One region of the Marinomonas sp. 15G6-16 genome, then DNA from elsewhere that is predicted to be linked to it. Evidence: predicted binding sites of a transcription regulator. Region 1 holds the regulator's gene; each other region holds the start of a gene.
What was found. Region 1 encodes LexA, which represses DNA repair genes until DNA is damaged. Its sites were predicted from a motif close to TACTGTNTANNTANACAGTA; they were not measured.

Region 1 (8,199 bases):
AACGTGGCGAGCGATTGATTAAATTCAACCAATCGCTGCTCAAGAAGTGGTTGAACGACTGTTTTCGATGAAAACATATCGCCCAACGTTGAAAAGTGATGTTCTAAGTTCATCTTATCTCACTAAAAAGTAAGCGATGTTTATTGAGACATATCTACCATATATTCACAACGGATACTCTCACCGACAACTCTTTCTATTTCCGGAATCATAAAGGCGTCATCTTCACTTGCGAAGCTAACAGATTTACCTAATTCACCACCACGACCTGTTCGACCGATACGGTGAACATAATCTTCTGGATCTTCAGGTAAAGCATAGTTCACAACCAGCTCAACGTTGTCTACATGAATGCCTCGCCCTGCTACATCAGTCGCAACAAGCACTTGAATAGAACCTTCTTTGAAGTTCTTCAGGGTTTTGACTCGCTTATCCTGAGCCACTTCCCCAGACAAAATAGCGCAGTTAATATTCGCTTTACGCAAACGTTCAAAAAGGTCACGAGTTTCATCGCGACGATTGGCAAATATGATAGTACGTTGACCACCATTTTCTTCAATCAACTGTTTCAAAACTGGCCATTTCTGATCCGCTTCCACAGTATAGATAACTTGCTCAATGTTTTTGTTTGTCGCTTCTTTTGGCACAACAGACACTTCTTTCGGGAAGTAAGTCCATTGTTGAGCCAATGCTTGCACGTCTTTCGGGAAAGTCGCACTGAACAGCATAGTTTGTCGTGTTTCTTTCTGTGGTGTCATGCGAATAATGCTTTTCACATCTGGAATGAAGCCCATAGACAACATACGGTCCGCCTCATCTAAAACAAGACACTCCACTTTATTCAAAAGTACTTTACGATTTCGAGCGAAATCCAATAATCGACCCGGAGTCGCCACCAAAATATCAACATTCTCTGTTTCTAAAGCGATCTTTTGCTTTTCGTAACTCAAGCCACCCACTAATGAAACAACATTCAAATGGCAGTTTGACGTTAGCTTTTCAGCTTCATCGGCAATCTGCAACGCCAATTCACGAGTCGGAGCAATAATCAAACCACGTGCCAAGTTATTCGAACGTTTTTCTTCTAATGGGTAATCTAAGAAATCGCTGATCATAGCGATTAGGAAAGCCGCTGTTTTTCCTGTACCAGTTTGAGCTTGACCAATAATGTCATAACCCTGCAAGGTCATCGGCAATGTTTCCGCTTGAATTTCACTGCAATACTCAAAACCCATTTCAGAAATAGACTTCAAAACACGATCAGGAAGGTTTAGATCATGAAAGCGCAACTTACCTTCAACTTCCGCTACTGGAAAGTCTTCAATAGACCAAATTGGAGCTTTTTTAGAGCCACTCTGAGCCTCATCAACGGAATCAGGAGCTTGAGAGCTTTTTGCGTTTACTGGCTTTTCACTGTTGTTTCTAGGGCGTTTATTTGGACGGCGGCTACGCTTAGGCTTTGCTGTTTTTTCTGATGACACTTCTTGATTTTGGTTTTCCATATTGGAATCTATACGCTTCTATAATGTTTTAAGGTTATATGTTTTTGATGATAAACATTTGTGTAAGGAGTGTACCTAATTGACAAGGCTTTATCACCCTTTGCTTTTTGTCTGGCGTATTTATTGATATCGATAAGGCGGCAAACTGCTGATTAATTGAGGCCCATAACGCTTTGTCTTTAAGCGCTTATCCAATATATGGATTTCACCAGAGTCTTTTTCATTTCTCAATAAACGACCGGTTGCTTGAACTAACCTCAAAGATGCATCAGGAATGGTGATTTCCATAAATGGATTACCACCACGCTTTTGAATCCATTCCGCCAACGTTGCCTCAACAGGGTCATCCGGAACCGCAAACGGAATCTTAGCAATATAAACTCTTGTTAAGTAATTACCGGGTAAATCAACACCTTCAGCAAAACTGGCTAAGCCGAATAACAAACTGCCTTTTCCGTCATCAATTCGTGATTTATGGGAATCCAGAATAACTCGCTTAGATTGCTCTCCCTGCATCAGTAAAATTTCTTTCAACTTATCAGAAAGAGACAAAGACACTTCTTCCATTTGTCGACGCGAAGAAAACAGCACCAGACTGCCTTTTTCAATATCTACTGATTTATTTAAATAAGCGATAATTTCTGCCGTATGTTGCTCAACGCGGTTTGGCTCATTCTCCATATCAGGAACGATCAACAAGCCGTTTTCTTGAAAATCAAATGGACTCAAGACTCGCAAATATTCACTTTCACGGGGAACACCGGAGCGCATATTAAAGCGATGAAACTGGTTGAGTGCTGTCAGTGTGGCAGAAGTCACCACAGCGCCAAAGCACTTATCCCAAAGTTGCTGCCTCAGTGTGTTTGCCGCCAAAATAGGAGAACCACCAAGTTCGATATCCTGCTCCATTCCTTGCCCAGATAAAACCAACCAACGAGCATTAGGCGGATAATTTTGATCATCAACTGTAGAATACAATCGCCACAAGCTGACCGACTGCTCCAACCTACCCAAAATCACACCCAATATTGGCTGCCAAGTTTCTGCTGTTTCCGGCGTAATTCCCATGCCTTCATTTTGTTTGGTTTTCTTACATTCATCTTGAATGCTTTCGATGTTATTAAACAGTTTCTGATAAGAGGTTTGTAGACTGTAAGCCAATTGGCGCAGCTCATCTGGTATTAAACCAAACTCAAAACGATGCTGATTGTTTTCCTGATCCAACCCTAAACCCTGAATATAAGGCGCTAAACCTTGTTGGGCATATTGAATAAAGTTAACGATACTTTGTATTTGCTGAGGAATTTTAAGCAAAAGCTGACCGGTTAAACTGACGTCATCCGTCAGCTCTTGCTTGAGATTGACTAGATTCTTTTCCAATTGACGAAGCCAAGCAATACTCTGCTGCAACCTAACTTCATGACGGAAGTGACCAATCGCCTTATCTGGCAAATGATGGCCTTCATCAAACACATAAATTGTTTCTTTCGGGGCTGACAAAATCGCACCACCACCTAAAGATAAATCCGCTAAAACCAAGTCATGGTTTGCAACGATTACATCAGCCACCTCAATTTCGGCTCTTGCTTTAAAGAAAGGGCAAGCGGAATAATTAGCACAATTTCGATTCGTACACTGCTGATGATCTGTAGTTAAACGGCGCCAATCTTGCTCACGAATAACGCCTTCCCAATTATCTTTATCGCCGTCCCAACCACCTTTTTCTAACGCCGCATCCATTTCTTGATATAAAGCGGTATTCACATCATCCGACTGTAAATGCTGCTCAAAAAGCCCTGCAAACATATCATCAATTGCTTGCTCTTCTGAGCTTAAAAAGCCCTCTAAATTATTCAAGCACAAATATCGGCCTCGCCCTTTAGCTAAGGTATATTTGAAATTTAACTCGGTATGCTCAAGTAAATCCGGCAACTCTTTGTGGAGAATCTGCTCTTGCAGCGCAACCGTCGCTGTTGAAATAACCAGCTTTAAACCACGCGCTTTCGCAATTGGAATGGCGGCAAGACAATATGAAAGCGTTTTACCGGTTCCTGTTCCAGCCTCAATAACAGCAACATGCTTTTCATCCAGCCTTTCACCTTCCGAGCCTTGCTTAATATTTCCCAATGTACGAGCGATAGCGCCTATCATTTGGCGCTGTCCAGCCCTTGGTTTATGGGACTTCGCATCCAAAGAAGCTCGATATGCGAGTTGAATTTGTTTTTTTAGTTCGTCTGAAAGCATTTATATTATTGAGATTAGTTAAGAATGCTGTATATAATAACAGTTACTGTATAAACAACCAGACTCCTTATGATTAAATTAACCAAAAGACAATCTGACGTACTAGAAACCATTCGTGAATTTATTAATGAAACGGGGTTTCCACCTACTAGAGCAGAAATCGCCCGTCGCCTTGGGTTTAAATCACCCAATGCTGCCGAAGAACATTTAAAAGCCTTATCCAAAAAAGGGGCGATTGAAATGCTATCTGGCGCCTCTCGTGGGATTCGTCTCATTGAAGAAGCCTCCAATGACGAGCCAGAAGATTTAGGCTTACCAATTATTGGAAAAGTTGCCGCCGGCTACCCTATTCTTGCTCAAGAGAACATTGACTCTCATGTCAACATTCCAGCCAATATGTTTTCACCTCAGGCGGATTACTTCCTATCTGTCTCGGGAACCAGCATGAAAAACATCGGCATAATGGAAGGCGACCTTCTCGCTGTTCACAAAACCAGTACGGTACACAATGGCCAAGTAGTCGTTGCACGCATCGGTGATGAAGTAACAGTAAAACGCTTTGAGCAAAAAGGCAGCATCGTTCGCCTGATTCCTGAAAACGAAGAATACAATGACATCATTGTTGATCTCGAAAGCGAAGACTTTGCCATTGAGGGACTGTCTGTCGGCGTGATAAGACAAGGCCTTTAACAGTTTTTCCGCACCAATAGAAAAGCGAAGCATGTGCTTCGCTTTTCTAAATAACAAATAACGATCAATTAATGCAGAATTTTTGGTCGAAACTCTTCATTCTCAAGATATTCAGCACCTTCATCAAAAAAAGATTCGTCTGAATAAACATAATCAATACCTGCATGAAACATACACTTTGCCAGTTCGAAGTAACGATCCTTCAAATAAGATCGAGTGTCGTCTGATATTTGCAATGTTGCTAGCGGTGTCGTTTCCTCACCATCTTCACTGGCTGGTCTCAGCACAATATCGCCGTTCTCCAGCTCAACAATTTCTAGGTAGGACTCTTTCATATTCAATACTCTGATGACTCTTCTCTAAAACGCAAAACCAACTCAGCTAAATTCGCCAAATAGAAACCCACTGAAGCGCCCGCATCGTTACCGCGACCAATAAGATTATCGCCGCCCATTACAGACACAGCAGCACGACACTCCAACTGAGCAAGGTAAGCTTGCTCTAATTGGGCACACCAAGAATCTTTGCGAGAATATAAATCTGCCAATTCACTCAATGCCGGCACTACCATGTGTTTTGATTCTGCCTCTTTCATAAGCACAGAAACATCCAAAGAGCCTGACAGCGAGTAGGCAGTTGAAATCTCCTTCAACAAGCCATTCAACGCACTTTTCAACTGAAAAATAGCTGAGCTTTCTAACCCAACACTCAACCACTTCTCATCCATATCTTGGCTTTGCTGAATAAAACGTTTTGCTGTATCAATTTTCTGATTGGTTAAACTTGCTAAGCTAACACCACTCATTTCTTTTTGCCTTCCTCGATGACCCATTTAGAGCCAACATAAAAGGCTTTCCAGCCAGTCGGTTTACCCTCTTCTTCCGTCATAACATATTGCTCTTTGGTTTTACGGCTATAACGAATAATGGTTGGTCGACCTTCTGAGTCAGCGACAGGCGCTTTCGCAAAGAAGTGGTATTTAGGATCGATTTGATCCATGTACGGCAGCAACTCTTTCACCAATGGCGCACGCGTTTCTCGTTTTCGAGGGAACTGACTTGCCGCAAGGAATAAACCTGTCGCGCCATCACGCAATATGTAATGGTCTTCCACTTTGACACATGCCAAATCTGGCATTGGCACAGGATCCATTTTCGGCGGCGCAGCTTCACCACTCTTCAAGAGCTTCCGAGTGTTTTTGCAGTCTTCATTGGTACAACCAAAGTACTTACCAAATCGACCTGTCTTAAGCTGCATATCAGCGGAACACTTATCACACTCAATAACAGGGCCGTCGTAACCTTTAATTTTGAATGTGCCTTTCTCTACTTCATAACCAGAACAAGATGGATTGTTACCACAAACATGAAGCTTGCGTTTTTCATCCATCAAATAGCTGTCCATTGCAGAGCCACAAATCTTACAACGATGCTTATTAATAAGTGCTTTAGATTCACCTTCTTCGTCGTCAACGGCAACCGCTTCATCACCACGAACTAAATTGATCGTTGCCTTACAGCGCTCTTTTGGTGGTAAAGCGTAACCAGAACAAGACATAAATACGCCTGTGCTAGCTGTACGGATTTGCATAGGACGAGAACAAGTAGGACATTCAACATCCGTCGGCGTTGGCTCGTTCAGCATCATACCGCCTTCAGGCGACTCTGCTTTTGCCAACACACCACTAAAGTCCTTATAAAATGCGTTAAGGGTTTTAATCCAGTCTTTATGACCTTCTGCAATATCGTCGAGCTGCTCTTCCATTTGCGCAGTAAAACTGAAATTCATCAATGAACTAAAGCTGTCCACTAGACGTTCAGTAACAATATCACCCATTTTTTCAGCGTAAAAACGACGGTTTTCTACACGAACATATCCACGATCTTGGATTGTCGAAATAATAGATGCGTATGTAGAAGGTCGGCCAATACCACGTTTTTCAAGCTCTTTTACCAAACTGGCTTCGCTGAAACGCGCAATTGGCTTAGTGAAGTGCTGTTCTGGCAAAAGCTCTTTTAGATCAAGATATTCACCTTTGCCTACATCAGGCAGGATATTATCTTCACCTTTTTTAACAACGGTTTGCATCGCACGAGTGTAACCATCAAAGCGTAAAATTCGGCCTTTGGCTTTAAACTCGTATTCGCCACTGGTGACTGTAATTGTGGTCGAAGTGTACTCTGCAGGTGTCATCTGACACGCCATAAATTGACTGCGAATTAAGTCATATAAACGATGAGAGTCTTTCTCCATACCGAGCAAATCATCTACTCGTACATTCACATCAGAAGGTCGAATCGCTTCATGGGCTTCTTGCGCCCCTTCTTTGCTGCTGTAACGAATAGGCTCTGCTGGCAAATAAGCTTCGCCAAAATGAGCTGAGATATAACCTCTTAATGCTTCAACCGCGTCGGCACTCAAGTTTGTCGAGTCTGTACGCATATAAGTGATGTAACCCGCTTCATAAAGCCTTTGGGCCAACATCATGGTCTTCTTAACGCCGTAACCTAAACGCGTGCTGGCAGCCTGCTGAAGTGTTGAGGTGATAAATGGTGCAGACGGCTTACTCGTCGTCGGTTTATCTTCTCGGCTACTAACTAGGTATTTGGCTTTCTCTAAGCGACTAACATGCTCATCAGATTGAGCCTGATTAACTGGGCGATATTCTTTATTCTGATATTTGGTCGCTTCAAATTTGATCACTTCTTTCGAAGGTGTTGCCAACATCGCATCCAATTCCCAAAATTCATCAGGAATAAAAGCTCGAATTTCTTTTTCTCGCTCAACGATCAAACGAACTGCAACAGATTGAACTCGACCAGCAGACAAGCCACGAGCCACTTTCGCCCATAACAGAGGCGACACCATGAAACCAACAACGCGATCCAAGAATCGACGTGCTTGTTGTGCGTTAACACGGTTCAAATCCAATTCGGAAGGCGTATCAAAAGCCGCTGTAATGGCTTTTTTGGTAATTTCGTTGAAGACCACTCGCTTATAGCGACTATCATCACCACCAATGGCTTCACGCAAATGCCAAGCAATCGCCTCACCCTCTCTATCCAAATCGGTCGCGAGATAGATGGTGTCAGCATTTTTGGCTAAGCGCTTTAATTCATCGACAACCTTTTCCTTGCCAGGAAGAACTTCATAATGGGCTTTCCAATTATTTTCTGGATCAACCCCCATTCTGGCAATCAACTGCTTTCTAGATTTAGCACTTTTGTATGCAATCTTTTCCTCTGGGCTCATTTTACGCGTCAACGCAGCCTGCTTCGCACGCTCCTGAGGCGTTGATGAGGAAGTAGTACCTGTTGGCAAATCTCGAATGTGTCCTACACTCGATTTAACAATAAAGTCATTGCCCAGATATTTGTTTATGGTTTTCGCCTTAGCTGGCGATTCCACGATAACCAGTGATTTTCCCATTGAACTGTGTAAGCCTTTTATAAATTAGGTCTGCAAATCCACATTGCACGAAGTTTAATCTCTTGGGGCGCTGATATTAAGCAAACACCTTTTATATGACAAGCGATCCCTGTATTGTTTCTCATATTATATCTTGCTGAACTTAGTATTTCTTATTTAACATACTGAATTCATTGCTTAAGGACAATCATGGCTACGCTTCAAATTTTAACAATTGCCTTTTTAATCATCATAGTCATCTTATCTGTGATCATTGGATCACGCGCACATCAGAAAGAAAAAGAGATAACGGCACGCCGAGTAAAGCAATTACATCTATCAAATAGAGCCGATC
Region 2 (8,199 bases), 1.0 Mb from region 1:
ATGCGGCATGGGAAGTTTTGGCTGAGCCAATTCAAACTGTGATGCGTCGTTACGGCATTGAGTCTCCTTATGAAAAACTAAAAGAGCTAACTCGTGGCCGTGTCATTGACCAAGCAACAATCGAAGCGTTTGTTGAAACCTTAGACATGCCAGAAGCAGCCAAAGCCGAGCTAAAAATCTTAACACCAGGCACATATATTGGTAATGCTGTTGCGCAAGCGAAAGCTATTCGTAACTAAGCTTTACTTTTTATAGCCTTAAGAAAAGAGCCGATTTATCGGCTCTTTTTTGTCTTACACTTCCAACTGATTCTTTATATTTTTACGAGAAACCTATGATAGACCTAGATACGCCGTTAACCATTCTTGGCGGAATGACAGCACAAACATTCTTGAATGAATATTGGCAAAAGAAGCCTCTTCTCATTCGTGCTGGTCTGTCAGACTTTGAAGTGCCACTGGAAGCAGATGAACTCGCCGGCATGGCAATGGAAGAAGAAGTCGAGTCACGCCTCGTAATTGAAAACGGTAAAACACCATGGGAGACACAACAAGGGCCATTTGACGAAGACACCTTTGCTAACTTACCAGAAAAAGAATGGACACTTCTCGTTCAAGCGGTTGATCACTGGGTTCCTGAGATTCAAGCATTAAAAGAACAATTCCAATTCCTCCCAAGCTGGCGCCTTGATGATGTGATGATCAGCTACGCAACCGAAGGCGGCAGCGTTGGCCCTCATTATGATCAATACGATGTTTTCTTAATTCAAGTTGCTGGTAAACGCCGCTGGCAAGTTCTCGCGCCTGAGGAATATCAAGACTCAGCCATTGCTGACATATCTCTACACATTTTAGATAACTTCTCTGTAAACCCAGAAATGGATTGGGAATTAGAAGCCGGTGATATTTTGTATTTACCGCCTAACTTCGCCCACAATGGTCGCGCTTTAGACGACGAATGTATGACCTATTCTGTCGGCTTCCGTGCACCAAGCATACAAGATGCTTTGACAGGAATTCGCAACAAACTGTGCGAAAACATCAATGTCAAAAACCGCTTTGCGGCACCAGAAACGGGAAATCGCGATCATAGCGCTCAAATACATCAAGATGATGTTTCCTATTTGCAAGCTGAGTTAGCTAAGCTCATAAATCAGCCTGATGTATTAGCAAACTGGTTAGGCGAAACCATGAGCGAAAGCAAATACCCTGAATATTTAGCGCCGCTAAACTCAAGCGACTTAGATAAAGCGTTTCAAAATGCGATTCAAGGCCGAACCTTTATTCGACCTGGTGATGCGCGTATTTGCTACTATCTCAATGACAAAGAAAATCATATGACGGTTTTCTGCAACGGTGAAAGTATTAATCTGGACAGTGAATTAGCCCCATTTGTTCAAGCAATTACAGATCAGGTTGAATTTGATTTTTCTGGTTTAGACTTAAGCCAAAACGATGACTTAGAGCCTCTTGTGCGATTTTTTATTCGCCAACAAGGTGTTATTGAACTCGTCGCGCCAGAATAAAAACAGGAGAACAAGGTGAAGGTATTAACTTCGGACTGGAACAGCAGCAAAGACCAAATAACCTTTGTACGCAAACAAGTCTTTATTATTGAACAAGGCATCGACCCAGAAGACGAATGGGATGACCATGATGAAGATGCCGTTCACTTTGTAACTTTTGGCACAACAGCCGTACCGACAGGAACTTGTCGACTGACAGAAGAAGGTCAATTAGGCCGTTTAGCAGTATTGCCTGCTTATCGACACCAAGGCTACGGTGAAATGCTGATGGCTAGAGCCATCAAAGTCGCGAGAGAAATGGGGCTCAGAAAAGTTTTCCTCAATGCCCAAGTCGATTCCCAGCAATTTTACACAAAGCAAAACTTCCGTTCTGACGGTAAGATATTTCTAGAAGCAGGAAAAATGCACGTCCGAATGGAACGGGAAATATAACCGGCCTTTGAACTTAAGTTTAAATTTACTGCTTTTTAGACATAAAAAAACGAGCTTTTCTGTATTAGAAAGCTCGTTTTTTTTCGTTCTAAATCGCTAATTAAACAACAGCAATTAGCTCAACATCAAACTGTAGAACAGAGAAAGGCTGAATCATTGCGCCTGCGCCTTGTGCGCCGTAAGCTAATTCAGCTGGAATTGTTAGACGGTATTTCGCGCCTTCTTTCATCAACTGAAGACCTTCAGTCCAACCAGCAATAACGCCAGTTAGAGGAAATTCAATTGGCTCGCCACGGGCAATTGAGCTATCGAATACTTGACCATCAATCAAGCGACCTTCGTAATGAACACGAACGGTTGATTCAAGGCTAGGAGTTGCGCCAGTACCTTCTTCAAGAACTTCGAACTGCAAACCGCTTTCCGTTGTTTGAACGCCATCTTTTGCTTTGTTTTCTGCAAGGAATGCTTCGCCAGCTTTTACTGTTTCTTCAGATCCAGCGCGAGCTTTTTCTTCCATTTTTTGCTGAAGTTCTGCAAAAGCTGCTTCCAATTCTTCACCTGGAACGCGCATTTCAGCTTGATTCAAAGAATCTTCAATCGCAGCAAAAAGATGCGTTAGAGATAATTCTCCAAGGTCACTACCACGTAGTTGATCACCAATTTGGCGACCAATACCGTATGCGATTTTTGCTTCATTCGAATCGAACGACAGTTCAGACATGTTTACACTCTCTTATTCGTTACACATAAAAATTGAGCGCAAATTGTAACATAGCCAGAATCACATGGGCTCATTTTTCAAAACCATTAAACTGCCGCTGCTGGATTAATATTTTTTATATTAAATCGATAGATTTATTAAATGATATCCATTATCATTTAATGAATTCATTGAGCGAAGGAACCCATTATGAAAACGAAGCGCTTTATACCATCAACCATACAAAATCGAGTCAGCAAAAAATCTTCTGACTATTGGGGCATGCTATTCATCAGCTTCTTATTTTTGTCGGCTATCAGTAGCTTTTTATTTGCAAATCACATTGATCGCCCTCAGCTTGATAATGTCTCGAGTACATCACACCAAACAAATACGGTAGTGGTGAATAAAAATCAGAAAATAAAAAGCTAAACCGACACACCTTTCACTTCTCTCAGCGGATTCAATAAAGCAACGCCACTCTAGTCAAGGTTACATTTGTTCGATACACTTACTGTATATATAAACAGTAAGTGTATTCATGATTCTTTATATTGCAGAGAAACCAAGCCTTGCTCGCGCCATTGCAGCCGCCCTCCCATCACCACAGAAAAAAGAAGACGGCTGTATTTGGTTGCCTAATGGAGACTGTATTAGCTGGTGTATTGGGCATTTGCTAGAGCAAGCTGAACCTCATCAATATGATCCTATTTTTAAATCATGGAGCTTGGATCATCTGCCAATTATCCCAACCGACTGGCAATGGCAGGAAAAAGCCAACACAAAAAAACAGCTAGGTGTTTTAAAAAAACTCATTAAAAAAGCAACGCATCTTGTTCATGCAGGTGACCCAGACCGCGAAGGTCAGCTGTTAGTTGATGAGGTCATTCATTTCACCAAAGTGCCTAAGCTCAAACTGCAAAATACTCAACGCCTCCTGATTAATGACCTAACACCAAGCGCCGTCAAAAAAGCACTAAACAACTTACGCCCAAACAGCGAGTTCGCTGCTCTTTCCCGTTCAGCCTTAGCGAGAGCCAGAGCCGATTGGTTATTTGGTTTAAACCTTACTAGAGCCTATACCATTAGAGGCCGACAAGCTGGCTATCAAGGCGTTCTATCCATTGGCCGAGTGCAAACGCCAGTATTGGGCCTTGTGGCGGCGAGAGACAAGGAGCGAGAACACTTTATTCCGAAAGACTACTTCCAAGTCTGGGCTCAATTAGAAACTAATCTGAAAGTAAGGTTTCAAGCGAAGTGGCTGCCAAGTGAAGCTTGCAAGCCGCATATGGATGAAGAAAACCGCGTTCTAAATCGAGCTTTAGCCGTCAATGTCGCTTCTCGTATCACCAACCAACCAGCCAATGTTATTGAGGCGAGCTATAAGCAAAAGAAGCAAGCGCCTCCTTTGCCTTATAATTTATCAAGCCTTCAAATCGATGCAGCGAAGATTTTCTCGTTATCCGCTCAACAAGTTTTGGATACTTGCCAAACCTTGTATGAACGCCATCAAATGATCACCTACCCGAGATCAGATTGTCGTTATCTACCAAGTCTTCAACACAAAGACGCGAAAGGTATTTTAGCCTCGTTAGGTAAGGCCACAGCAGAACTTGCACAAGGTGCTAAGAATGCGAACCCAGCAATACGCAGCAAAGCATGGAATGACAAACAAGTTACCGCTCACCATGCGATCATTCCGACTAGCCAAGCCCATAAAGCAGGCTCTCTCGGAAAAGTAGAATCACAGGTATTTGGGCTGATTGCTCGCCAGTATTTAATGCAGTTCTATCCCGATTATGATTTCCTCGCCTCTTATATCAAGCTCGATATCGCTGGTGGTCAGTTTGAAGCAAAGGGCAATACAGCAATCTCTCTTGGGTGGCGTACACTGCTTCCGCAAAAAACAAAGTCGAGCAATAAAGGAGAGCAAAACGGCGAAGAACAAAATGAATTGCCTAAACTTCAGAAAGGCGATTCACTTTGGTGTCATGAGGGTATTATTCATGACAAAGTCACCACGCCGCCAGCCGCTTTTACTGATGCTACCTTGCTTTCAGCAATGACAGGAATTAGTCGCTTTGTCACAAATAAAGACATAAAAGCCATTTTGAAAGACACAGATGGACTGGGAACAGACGCCACAAGAGCAAGTATTATTGAGTTGTTATTTAAACGAGGGTTCTTAATCAGACAAGGGAAACAAATACACGCCAGCGAAACAGGCCGAGCGTTTGTAGACTGCTTACCTAGCCAATTGGTCACACCTGATATGACAGCTCAATGGGAATCAACACTAAACACAATAAGCCTCGGTGAAACAAGTTATCAAAGCTTTATGTCACATTTAGAAAGTAATTTAGTAGAACTGTTAGACGCCTCGAAAAGCCTGTCTTCAGCGTCATTAAAGCATTTGCCTGCGCCAGCTAAGAAAGCTTTTTCAAAGCGCTCAACAGGCAAAAGAAAGTCCGCATCGAAGCCCTCAAACAGCACATCAAAAACGAGAACAAGACGGTCTACTGCAAAGCGCTAAATAAGTTAAGTTCAAAAAGCTAGCCTATTGCTAACCAAGCTCCGACACCAATCATTAAGGTTCCAGCAATGCGGTTCATTATACGAACATTGCCACTTTGCATAAGCAAAGATTTGAGTGTTCGACCGCCCGCCGCATAGATAAGCAGACAGCTGAATTCAAGCATGAGAATAACACTAATCAATATGATCAACTGACTAGCGAGTGGTTGAGTTGCATCTAAAAAAGGCGGTAATAATGCCACAAAAAACGCCCAACCTTTAGGGTTGGCAATGGCAGTCACAAAGCCTTGTGAGATTAAATCAATACGAGAAGCAGGCTCTTCTTCAGATTCCATTTTAATGGCCATTTTGCCTTTAGATAGCCACATTTGAATACCGATATACGCCAAGTAAGCGCCGCCTAAATATTTTAAAACGAGGAAAACATTCGGATAATTTAAAAGTAAAGCTGCGACGCCAATAGCAGATAAAGTGGCTACGGTCGCAACACCAATAAGCTCACCAAACATCATCCAAAGTGCGCGCTTAATACCGATTGTCATGCCAAGCGTCATGGCAAGAGTCATGCACATACCAGGCGTGATAGAGACAAAAAAGAAAGTAGGTATAAAAGCAGAAAGCAGAGCGAGGTTCACACAATATCCTTATCTAAATTAAAAGTTCAATTCACACAAATTAAAAACGTTTTTTCTCTTTGAAGTCAGAATTTTCAATAAACTTATTCCATTCATCATCCATTTCTTCTTTCTCGTTCGTCATCGTCTTACTAATTTCTTCTTCTGCTTTCTGTAAGGCCAAATCTTCTTCAAGCTCTTGAATGACATCTTTTAATTTCAAAATTGCTGGCTGGGCTTGGGCAGAGTCTTTTAATGGCGATAACTGAGACAAAGCCTCTTTATATTGCTCTAACGCCTTATCTATTCTTCCACTTAGAAAGTCTTTTCGAGCAAGGTAAGCATAATGGTCAGCATTAATTTTATACTTGAAGAAATGCATTAACTGAATATAGCGATAAGCTAAATCAGAATCGATTTCTTTGTCTCTTTGCGCCACGGTCAAAAACGTTTCAAACGAATCAAATAAACGCTTTACTTCAACAATAAGCACTTCATCATTCATCGGCTTAGCACGACGTTTTTGTTTACTTGATTGAAACTCTTCTATTTCTTCAGCAAGATGATTTCGTCGGCGCGTTAAAGTGGCATCCGGCTGTAAAGTCAGTAATTGATCATAGAGTTGAAGCATGCGAGAAAATAGCCATAAACGCATGTCTTTTGGTTGATATTGAGGAGGCATTTCATCCAAATAACGACGAACCTGACGCAATTGATTGTTCAAAGTAGCGATTTTGCGCAACTTAGCCAATCTTGCCTGCTCTTTTAGCTGCAATACAATGGCGAAGACTATAAATCCGCCTATAACAAGTAAAAGCACAGTGATACTAACAGCAGTCATTGGATGAATGTTTACCTTAATATTGATAACTGGATAATGCAAAAGGCTCTCAAAATGAGCCGAAATACAATAATGTGAAATAGTCACTTCACATTACACAAACTCCATCTGTAATCGAACGCATACGTCTTCAAATCGTGAAGGCCGTCAGCTTATTAAGTTTTTATCCCTAGACACTTTAAAAAGCAATTCTCTTATATAACACAGAGCAGAACTGTAACACAAAAAAAGACCAGACAAGCTGGTCTTTTTTTGTACTCTTAATGCTGCAAAGTTTAACGAGAAACAGAGAAACCAAGCAACATATAAAACAACATAGCAGAAAGTGTCGCAGACGCAGGTACAGTAATCACCCAAGCTGCAGCAATGCGTAATAATGCAGAACGCTTCACTAACTCTTTCTTCGTCGCTTTTTTCAAGCTTTTACGCTCAGCAGATGAAATCGGCGAAGATGCTTGAGCCGATTTCAACTCTTTCAAAATCAGACGTTTTTCATCAACATCAGCATCCTGAAAACGTTTTACGAACTCTTGAGTTTGATAACCATCATGACCAGCAGATTCAGAGTGAGCAACAATAGATTTCAACTTTTTCTCATAAGACTGCTTTAGGTATTCTCGCAAGAAGCCAACACCAAAAACACCACCAACAGCAATATGTGTTGAGCTAACAGGTAAGCCTAACTGAGAAGCAACGATAACCGTAATTGCTGCCGCCATAGCGATACAAAATGCTCGTGTTTTATCTAGCTCTGTAATTTCAGAACCAACTGTCTTGATAAGCTTAGGGCCAAATAAAGCAAGACCAACCGCAATACCTATTCCACCAACAATCATAATCCACAATGGAATAGCGGCTTTACCCGTAACGGCGCCCGTTAACAAAGCTTCATTGATCGCAGCTAGTGGCCCAATCGCATTGGCAACATCGTTTGCACCATGGGCAAAACTCAATAACGCGGCAGAAACAATTAATGGAATTGTAAATAAGCTATTAACAGAGTCTTTGTTGTTTTCAAGTGCCGCCGCTGCTTTATCGACGATAGGACGAACAATGAAATAAGCTGTTAGAGCAATTGCAAAAGCAATCATAGCTGCAGTGACGAAATCCAAAGACCAGATTTTCTTCAAGCCCTTAAGAATCAAATAAGTAGAGAAAGCCCAAACCATTAATCCAACCAACAGAGGAACCGCTTTCTTAGCCGCTGCAATCATATCGCTTTTATATGTGATAGCGCGTTTGATGTACATTAAGAAAAGTGCCGCAATGATGCCGCCTAATAATGGGGAAATTACCCAACTAGCAACAATGGCAGTCATCTTGTCCCAGTTCGCAATATCCCAGCCACCAGCAGCAATACCAGCACCTAATACACCACCAACAATCGAGTGTGTTGTTGAAACAGGAGCACCAAGATACGTTGCTAGGTTAAGCCAAATCGCTCCAGCCAATAATGCCGCCATCATGACCCAAATAAAGGTGCCTGAATCACCAATAAAGTTAGGGTCTATAATGCCGTTTTTAATTGTACCAACGACCGTACCACCGGCAA
Region 3 (8,199 bases), 180 kb from region 1:
GCTTCTTTTTTACGCTTCTGTTCTGCTTCTTGCTTTCTTTTAGCTGCGGCATTTGCAGCTTGTTGCTTAGCTGCTCTTTCTTCCGCTTCACGCTTGCCAATAATCGTATCCGAAATATCAATTACTGTTGCGTTGACAATAACAGGACGCTTAGGCTGTTGCTTTTCATCATCACTAAAATCAACCGCCACGACGCCTGCTACTAAAATAACAGCATGTAAGCCAACAGCTAATAATACCGGAAGCCCGTAGCTATCATCTTTTAGCCATTTCATTATTTTGTATCCGGCTCAGTGACCAAACCAACATTTGGTGCACCTGCCGCCTGCAAAGCGACCATCAACCCAACAACATCACCATACGGCACATTTTTATCACCTCGAACTAACACTGCCATCGTTGGGTTTTGCGACAATACTTTTCGCACTCTATCCTGCAAAAGCTCTAAACCGATTGACTCTTGCTGGCCACCAACATCCAAATAAAACTGTCCCTTTGAATCCACAGAAGCAATCATGACATCACTTTCTGTATCTTGTATAGGCGCCGCATTTGCATTTGGCAATTCAACATCAACACCTTGAGTCAACATTGGTGCAGTAATCATAAAGATAACCAATAACACCAACATGACATCAATGTAGGGTACGACATTGATTTCAGCCATAGGCTTTCTTTTATTTCTTCTTCTAGAGCGAGCCACTATACAGCTCCTCCCTCTCTAACGTGCACTTTACGATGTAATATACTTGTAAATTCATCGGCAAAGTTTTCATAGCTAGACGCCAAAGATTCTGACGTTGCAGAAAAACGGTTATATGCAATCACAGCAGGAATTGCAGCTGCTAGACCAATAGCCGTTGCAATAAGAGCCTCAGCAATACCTGGGGCCACAGTGGCCAATGTTGCTTGCTGAACCTCAGCCAAGCCGATAAAAGAGTGCATAATCCCCCAAACGGTACCAAACAAACCAACATATGGGCTTGTAGAGCCAACTGTTGCTAAAAATGGAAGATGCTGATCAAGCTTCTCTTCTTCCTTATATAAAGCCACTCGCATAACACGTTGAATACCATCCATAACCGCATCTGGATCAACGTTTTGATTCTGTCTTAATCGAGTAAATTCTTTGATACCTGATGTGAAAATAGTCTCAATGCCTTCAACTTTTCTCCCATCCTGCGTCAGCTTTCTGTAAAGCTGACTAAGATCAATACCAGACCAAAATTGATCTTCAAATTCACCACGCACTTTTTTGGCTTTTTTAAGAACACGGACTCGTTGAAATATTACAACCCATGAAAAAATTGAAGCCGATAGTAAAATCAACATAACAAGTTGAACTACGATACTGGCGCTGGCGATAAGTCCCCAAATTGACATTATTAACCTCTATTTAAAGTCCGAAGGTAACTGGTAATTAAAATGTTCGTATGCACGCTTTGTAACTTGACGCCCTCTTGGCGTTCTAATAATAAATCCTTGCTGAATCAAAAATGGCTCAATGACGTCTTCAATTGTATCTTTGTCTTCACCTAAGGCTGCTGACACACTATCCAAACCAACCGGTCTGCCGTCAAATTTTTCTATCATAGTCAACAACATACGTCGGTCTAAATGATCAAAACCTTGATTATCTACACTTAACATATCTAGCGCTCTTTGAGCAACTTTTTGTCCAACTAATGTTTCACCACTCACTTGAGCAACGTCACGCACACGACGCAAAAGTCTATTGGCTATTCGCGGTGTTCCTCGAGAACGTCTTGCCACTTCAAAGCTACCAGAGTCGTCGAGCGTCATCCCCATTTTGCCCGCAGATCGCGTCACAATAGTGGTTAATGACTCAACATCATAAAACTCAAGTCGCTGCACAATCCCAAAACGATCTCGCAAAGGGGATGTAAGCAAACCAGCTCGTGTTGTAGCTCCGACAAGTGTAAAAGGCGGGAGTTCAATTTTTATTGATCTCGCAGCAGGGCCTTCACCTATCATAATATCCAGCTGATAATCTTCCATTGCTGGGTATAAAACTTCTTCTATTGCAGGGCTCAATCGATGAATTTCATCAATAAATAAGATATCACCTTCGTTCAAATTGGTTAGAAGCGCAGCTAAATCTCCTGCTCTTTCTAAAACTGGGCCAGATGTCGTCTTAACTTCAGCTCCCATTTCGTTGCCAATAATATTGGCTAAGGTTGTCTTACCCAATCCAGGAGGCCCAAAAATCAATGTGTGGTCGAGAGGTTCTTCTCTTTGCCTAGCGGCTTGAATAAAAATTTCCATTTGCTCACGAACAACTGGCTGCCCGATATATTCCGATAAAGCCTGAGGCCGAATAGCACGATCTATCTGTTTGTCATTCCCTTTTAGCTCTGCTGAGATGATACGATCTTGTTCAATCATATTTTATTTCCTTAACATCCCTTGCAATGCTGCCTTAATCACCTCTTCACTGCTGGCAGAATCCATTGGAATGCTCGCAATAGCTTTAGCTGCTTCTTGAGGCTTGTAACCAAGAGAAATAAGCGCAGCTTCTGCTTCTTGTCGAGGGTCGGCTTGTACTTGACGCAAAACAGTTGGTGCGGAAAACAAATCGTTTTTAGCTGCTTGGCCGAGTTTATCTCTAAGTTCAATAATCAAACGTTCTGCCGTTTTCTTACCAACGCCAGGAATCTTGGTTAAGGCGGTTACATCTGAATCCTGAACATTGGCAACCAACTCTTCAGACGACATACTAGACAAGATCGCAAGCGCCATCTTAGGGCCAATACCATTCACTTTAATAAGCACTCTAAATAAAGCTCTCTCGCTTTTATCCATAAATCCATAAAGAGTTTGAGAGTCTTCTTTCACCAAAAAGTGCGTAAACAAGGTTACTTGACCACCTAATTGAGGAAGGTCATAAATCGTTGTCATAGAGGCGCTGATTTCATACCCAACGCCATTAACATCAACCAACAACTCTGGTGGTGTTTTTTCTACCAAAGTTCCAACAATTCTTCCTATCACAGAGCTTTCCTTACATCTTGTTCTGTCCAGCGTTTAGAGGAGCGCCCTGCTCGCTTGCCAACGCCATATTCTAGGCCACCAGAGGTTCGAGTGTTTGCATGGCATAACGCAATGGCCAAAGCATCGGCGGCATCGGCTTGGGGCTTTGATGATAATTGCAATAACATTTGAACCATCAACTGAACCTGCTCCTTGTTAGCGTTACCATTACCAACGACAGACTGTTTCACTCGTCGAGCCGCATATTCATGCACATCCAACTCTTGAATGGAAGCGGCAACAATTGCAGCACCTCTAGCTTGACCAAGCTTTAATGCTGAATTTGCGTTCTTTGCTAAAAACACTTCTTCAATCGCAAATTCATTCGGTTTGTATTCATCCAATAAAGCAGAAACATTGTTAAAAATATGCTTAAGCCTAACCGATAAAGCTTCATCAGGAAGACGAATACAACCACTGTTAACATAAACTGTTTTTCCATTCACAACATCAAGGATGCCGAAACCAGTAATGCGAGAACCTGGGTCAATCGCTAATATTCTAGTGACGCTCATGTTTTTCTCTATTCTCTTTGTTACTGTATATTTCAACAGCCCTTTCGTAAGTATGCAATCTATAAATAAAAAAAGGCCGCTAATCAGCGGCCTTTTACGATTTTTTTGCAGTCCTTTAACATAACTGACTGTTTTTAATCAGCTTAAAGAAGAAAAGAGTCTACTCTGCGACTGGTTTTCTTACTCGAATACTCAATTCTTTTAGCTGTTTCTCGCTAACTTCCCCCGGTGCTTGAGTTAACAAACAAGTCGCGCTTTGCGTTTTAGGGAAAGCAATTACATCACGAATAGATTGTGAACCAGTCATCAACATAACCAGACGATCAAGACCGAATGCTAAGCCGCCATGTGGTGGCGCACCAAACTTAAGCGCATCCAATAAGAAGCCAAATTTCTCTTCTTGCTCTTCTTTAGAAATATTTAGCAATTCGAAAACAGACTCTTGCATATCTGATTGGTGAATACGGATAGAACCACCACCAAGCTCAGTACCATTAAGAACCATGTCGTATGCTTGAGACAAAGCCGTCAATGGATTTGCTTTCAACTCTTCTGGAGAGCAAGAAGGCGCTGTAAATGGATGGTGAATCGCTGTAATGCCGCCATCACTTGTTTCTTCAAACATTGGGAAATCAACAACCCAAAGAGGCGCCCACTCGCAAGTGTAAAGATCCATGTCTTCACCCAACTTGCAACGCAACGCACCAAGCGCTTCATTTACAACTTTTTCAGAGTCTGCACCGAAGAAAATCAAATCGCCGTCTTGAGCATCAAGACGAGTCAAAAGTGCTTCACGTACTTCAACTGGCAAGAACTTAACGATCGGAGATTGCAAACCTTCTTCAAGGTTAGACTTATCGTTTACCTTGATGTAAGCCAAGCCTTTCGCGCCATAAATGCCAACAAACTTAGTGTAGTCATCAATTTGCTTACGAGTAAGTGCGTTACCACCAGGCACTTTAAGTGCAGCAACACGACCTTTTGGATCAGTTGCTGGGCCAGAGAAGACTTTGAAATCTACGCCTGCCATCAAATCAGAAACTGTTACGATTGTTAGCGGAATACGAAGGTCTGGCTTATCGCTACCGTATGTTTCCATTGCTTCTGAATAAGGCATACGAGGGAAGGACCCTAGATCGACATTCAATAGCTCTTTAAACAAACCGGTAATCATTTCTTCTGTCATACCCATGATCTGCTCTTCAGACATGAAAGAAGTTTCAATATCAACCTGAGTAAATTCTGGCTGACGATCGGCACGTAAATCTTCGTCACGGAAACATTTTGCGATTTGGTAGTAACGGTCAAAACCAGACACCATCAACAACTGCTTAAACAACTGTGGAGACTGAGGAAGCGCGAAAAAACTACCTTGCTGCGTACGGCTTGGTACCAAATAGTCACGTGCACCTTCAGGTGTCGCACGAGTCAAAATCGGCGTTTCAATATCTAAGAAACCATTATCATCTAAGTAACGACGTAATACAGAGGTCACTTTAGAGCGGAAACGCATTTTAGCTTGAACTTCAGGGCGACGAAGGTCGATAAAGCGGTTTTTCAAACGAACGTCTTCACCAACATTCTGATGATCATCCAATTGAAATGGTGGTGTTTGCGCTACGTTTAAGATTTCTAGTTCAGTACCAAGAACTTCGATTTCACCCGTATTCATATTTGGGTTAACTGTTCCTTCAGGACGAGCACGAACCAAACCTTTTAATTGCACAACAAATTCATTACGCACGCTATCAGCAAGAGCAAAGCTATCAGCACGATCAGGATCAAAAACAACCTGAGTGATACCTTCACGGTCACGAACGTCTAAGAAAATAACACCACCGTGGTCACGACGACGATGAACCCAACCGCATAAGGTAATTTCTTGTGAAATATTAGAAGCATTTAACTCGCCGCAATAATGGCTGCGCATAATTTCTTTCCTATTACTGTCTCAGTAAGAGAGTGATGTGTTCTTAGGGTGTTTTCTGTTAATTCAGCCAATGTTACCGACATCAACTTATGCAATAAACAGAAGAACGGAATATTTTAAGGCAAAGCATTATATGCGAACAGAGTCCGACTCTCTAGGGGTTGCGTAAAATTTGTCTATGACAAGCTTTGCTCATTTGCTTAGCGGTGAAATTTTAATCTATTTGCTCTATTTCATAGGTCATCTTCAGGCCATTTTGAGAAAGAACAACTTCCTCACCGCACTCCTTTCCTATCAAAGCTTTCCCGACAGGACTGGATAAGGTAACTACTAAAACTTTACTGCCGTTTATTTCGACGGAAAGCCCGCCCGCACATGGCGCAACATAAAAACACTTAGCCAATACCAAATCCGCATCAATAGGAATCAGTTTAACCAAGCTCCATAAATCCACATTATCCCGACTTACCGTTACCTCTTTCTTTTCAAATGCCAACCAATCTTTCTCGCACTCAATAACTCGCTGTGATTGCCCATGAGCCAAATAAGATGCTTCCAACCCAAATGTGTCATATTTATTTTCAGCAACACTCTCTTCATTTGTTGCGGCTTCATGAGCCTGCTTTGCCGCCCATTTAGCATTTTCAAAGCGACTTAATAACGCAGATTGAATCGCCTGATGAACCTCAACTTTGTTCATACATTCTCACCTAAATACATTCGCAGACATTGTAGTGATTCAAATTAAGAATAAAAGCCTCTAAAGCGACTTACTGTAATCATGGAAGAAATATGTCTTTTTCAACAAACGATGAAATCTAAGTTGACAGTGTCAACTATAAAAAATTATATTGATAAGCATTCTCATTAAGGAGATATTCAATTATGAAAGAGGCCATTGCAGAAGCATTACATCAGCTCATTCACGGCCACCGAAACCAAATGAGGTCTCTCAACACAAGTTCTGGTATCTCGATTCCCGTCAATCATATTCGATCTTTGAAATGCATCGACAAAATACCTAACTGCAGTGCAAGAGATATTGCTCGTAAGCTCTCTCTTGATAAGTCACAAATCACTCGAGTTTTGAAAGATCTTGTTTTGGAAGGTTACGTCGAAAAACATCCAGATCCAAATAACCATAGAAGCCAATTATTAACGTTAACTAAACATGGAGAAGCTCTGCTCATCAAACTAAGCGACTTGCACCATCAAAGTATAGAAGCAATGACCGCAGGTCTAAACGACCAACAGATAGCAGATTTCATAAAGATTTCAGAAACGATGATAAGCAATCTTCGCAAATCAATCGAAAACAATTAAGGAGACCAAAATGAGCAAGCCACAACCTAGAGAGCTTATCGTTATTAAAAAAGACCAAATCTCGCCTAATATGTTGCGCATTACGTTAGGCGGGCCAAAGATGAGTAACTTCCCCGAAAATCAGGAAAGTGGCTATGTAAAACTCATTTTCCCAAACGGCGATTCAAAACCTTTATTACGAACTTACACCATCCGACATCAACGGAATAACGAAATTGATATCGACTTTATGCTTCATCAAGATGGCGGCCCTGCATCGACTTGGGCACAACAGTCACAAATCAATGATGCCATAATGATTGGAGGCCCAGGCCCAAAGAAAATGATTGCTCAACCCACTGATTGGCACTTGCTCGTTGGAGACATGACCGCCCTTCCAGCAATTAGCGTTAACTTAGAGCAACTGCCTGCTAATGCGAAAGGCTACGCCGTGATTGAAGTTGTGAGTGCCGATGACATACTGGATTTAAAACATCCAAAAGGTGTCGAGATGAAATGGATTATCAATACTCATCCAGGTGAAGACAGCGCCAGTCTATTAAATGAGGTTAAATCACTTCCATGGCTGGATGGAAAAGTCTCCGCATGGGTAGCTTGCGAATTTAGCAGTATGAAATCTTTGCGCCATTTTCTTAAAAAAGAAAAAGCACTTAGCCATGACTCTTTATATATTTCAAGTTATTGGAAATTAGGCAGCAACGAAGACCAGCACAAAATGGTAAAACGCAATGATGCCGAAGAAGAGATGATATAAAACAAAAAACCGGCTTCGCTGCAGGGCTCCACTATAAAAGTGAATTCCTGTCGCTAAGCCGGTTTTTACAACGCTTTTATTTTAAAACGTTATAGTCGAACGCTCTCAATTACCAAATCAACTACGTCATCCAATGAAGTTTCTGTAATCTCAGAATCAGCGATGGATGAATCCGCAACAAGGAAAGCAACACCTGTTTGACGAACTAATTGAGCTTCCGCTTCAGTCGCATCCGCTTTCACTAATGCCACAATACCTTGACGTAAGAGTAATCGCTCTAATGCATCAGATTTAGCCAATACATCAGCAGACAAGGCAATAACCGCTGGTTTCTGACCAAGGCGCGCTGCACGATCTTCCGCACTGACAATAGTATCCGCATCTAGCTCAGCAACAGCCTCTTCAACCATCCCGGCACCAACGGTGACGTTGGTCAGGCGGTCGATAATAACCAACGCACCAGTCAAACGACTGTTTTGGTATTCATCAAACGCAACAGGCGCATCAAATTGAATCACGCAATCGCCAATACCGTTAAGCTCAAGCGAATCAATGTCGCTTTTCTCTAACGTATTTACATCTACGCGGTGGTTAAAGTGATGCACCTTACCCGGAACGGTTTGCGT

Region 2: a site for LexA is predicted at 3,170-3,189, ahead of AC0L46_RS04800 (DNA topoisomerase III). Genes of this name have one in related genera too.
Region 3: a site for LexA is predicted at 3,588-3,607, ahead of ruvC (crossover junction endodeoxyribonuclease RuvC). Genes of this name have one in related genera too.

Annotation. Positions count from the first base shown of each region.
Region 1 covers NZ_CM147916.1:3,209,832-3,218,030, reverse strand. The annotation lists gene AC0L46_RS15280 (protein adenylyltransferase SelO) at 1-113, opposite strand, end outside; gene AC0L46_RS15275 (DEAD/DEAH box helicase) at 141-1,502, opposite strand; gene dinG (ATP-dependent DNA helicase DinG) at 1,623-3,746, opposite strand; gene lexA (transcriptional repressor LexA) at 3,816-4,436, shown strand; gene AC0L46_RS15260 (hypothetical protein) at 4,505-4,771, opposite strand; gene AC0L46_RS15255 (DUF6586 family protein) at 4,774-5,241, opposite strand; gene topA (type I DNA topoisomerase) at 5,238-7,865, opposite strand; gene AC0L46_RS15245 (DNA topoisomerase I) at 8,055-8,199, shown strand, end outside.
Region 2 covers NZ_CM147916.1:990,766-998,964, forward strand. The annotation lists gene purB (adenylosuccinate lyase) at 1-239, shown strand, start outside; gene AC0L46_RS04780 (JmjC domain-containing protein) at 335-1,525, shown strand; gene AC0L46_RS04785 (GNAT family N-acetyltransferase) at 1,541-1,957, shown strand; gene AC0L46_RS04790 (FKBP-type peptidyl-prolyl cis-trans isomerase) at 2,058-2,678, opposite strand; gene AC0L46_RS04795 (hypothetical protein) at 2,868-3,089, shown strand; gene AC0L46_RS04800 (DNA topoisomerase III) at 3,199-5,190, shown strand; gene AC0L46_RS04805 (LysE family translocator) at 5,210-5,827, opposite strand; gene AC0L46_RS04810 (hypothetical protein) at 5,868-6,647, opposite strand; gene AC0L46_RS04815 (inorganic phosphate transporter) at 6,923-8,199, opposite strand, start outside.
Region 3 covers NZ_CM147916.1:157,608-165,806, forward strand. The annotation lists gene tolA (cell envelope integrity protein TolA) at 1-275, opposite strand, end outside; gene tolR (protein TolR) at 275-703, opposite strand; gene tolQ (protein TolQ) at 703-1,383, opposite strand; gene ruvB (Holliday junction branch migration DNA helicase RuvB) at 1,393-2,406, opposite strand; gene ruvA (Holliday junction branch migration protein RuvA) at 2,410-3,012, opposite strand; gene ruvC (crossover junction endodeoxyribonuclease RuvC) at 3,009-3,566, opposite strand; gene aspS (aspartate--tRNA ligase) at 3,727-5,496, opposite strand; gene AC0L46_RS00840 (GreA/GreB family elongation factor) at 5,711-6,196, opposite strand; gene AC0L46_RS00845 (MarR family winged helix-turn-helix transcriptional regulator) at 6,382-6,819, shown strand; gene AC0L46_RS00850 (siderophore-interacting protein) at 6,830-7,573, shown strand; gene cysN (sulfate adenylyltransferase subunit CysN) at 7,663-8,199, opposite strand, start outside.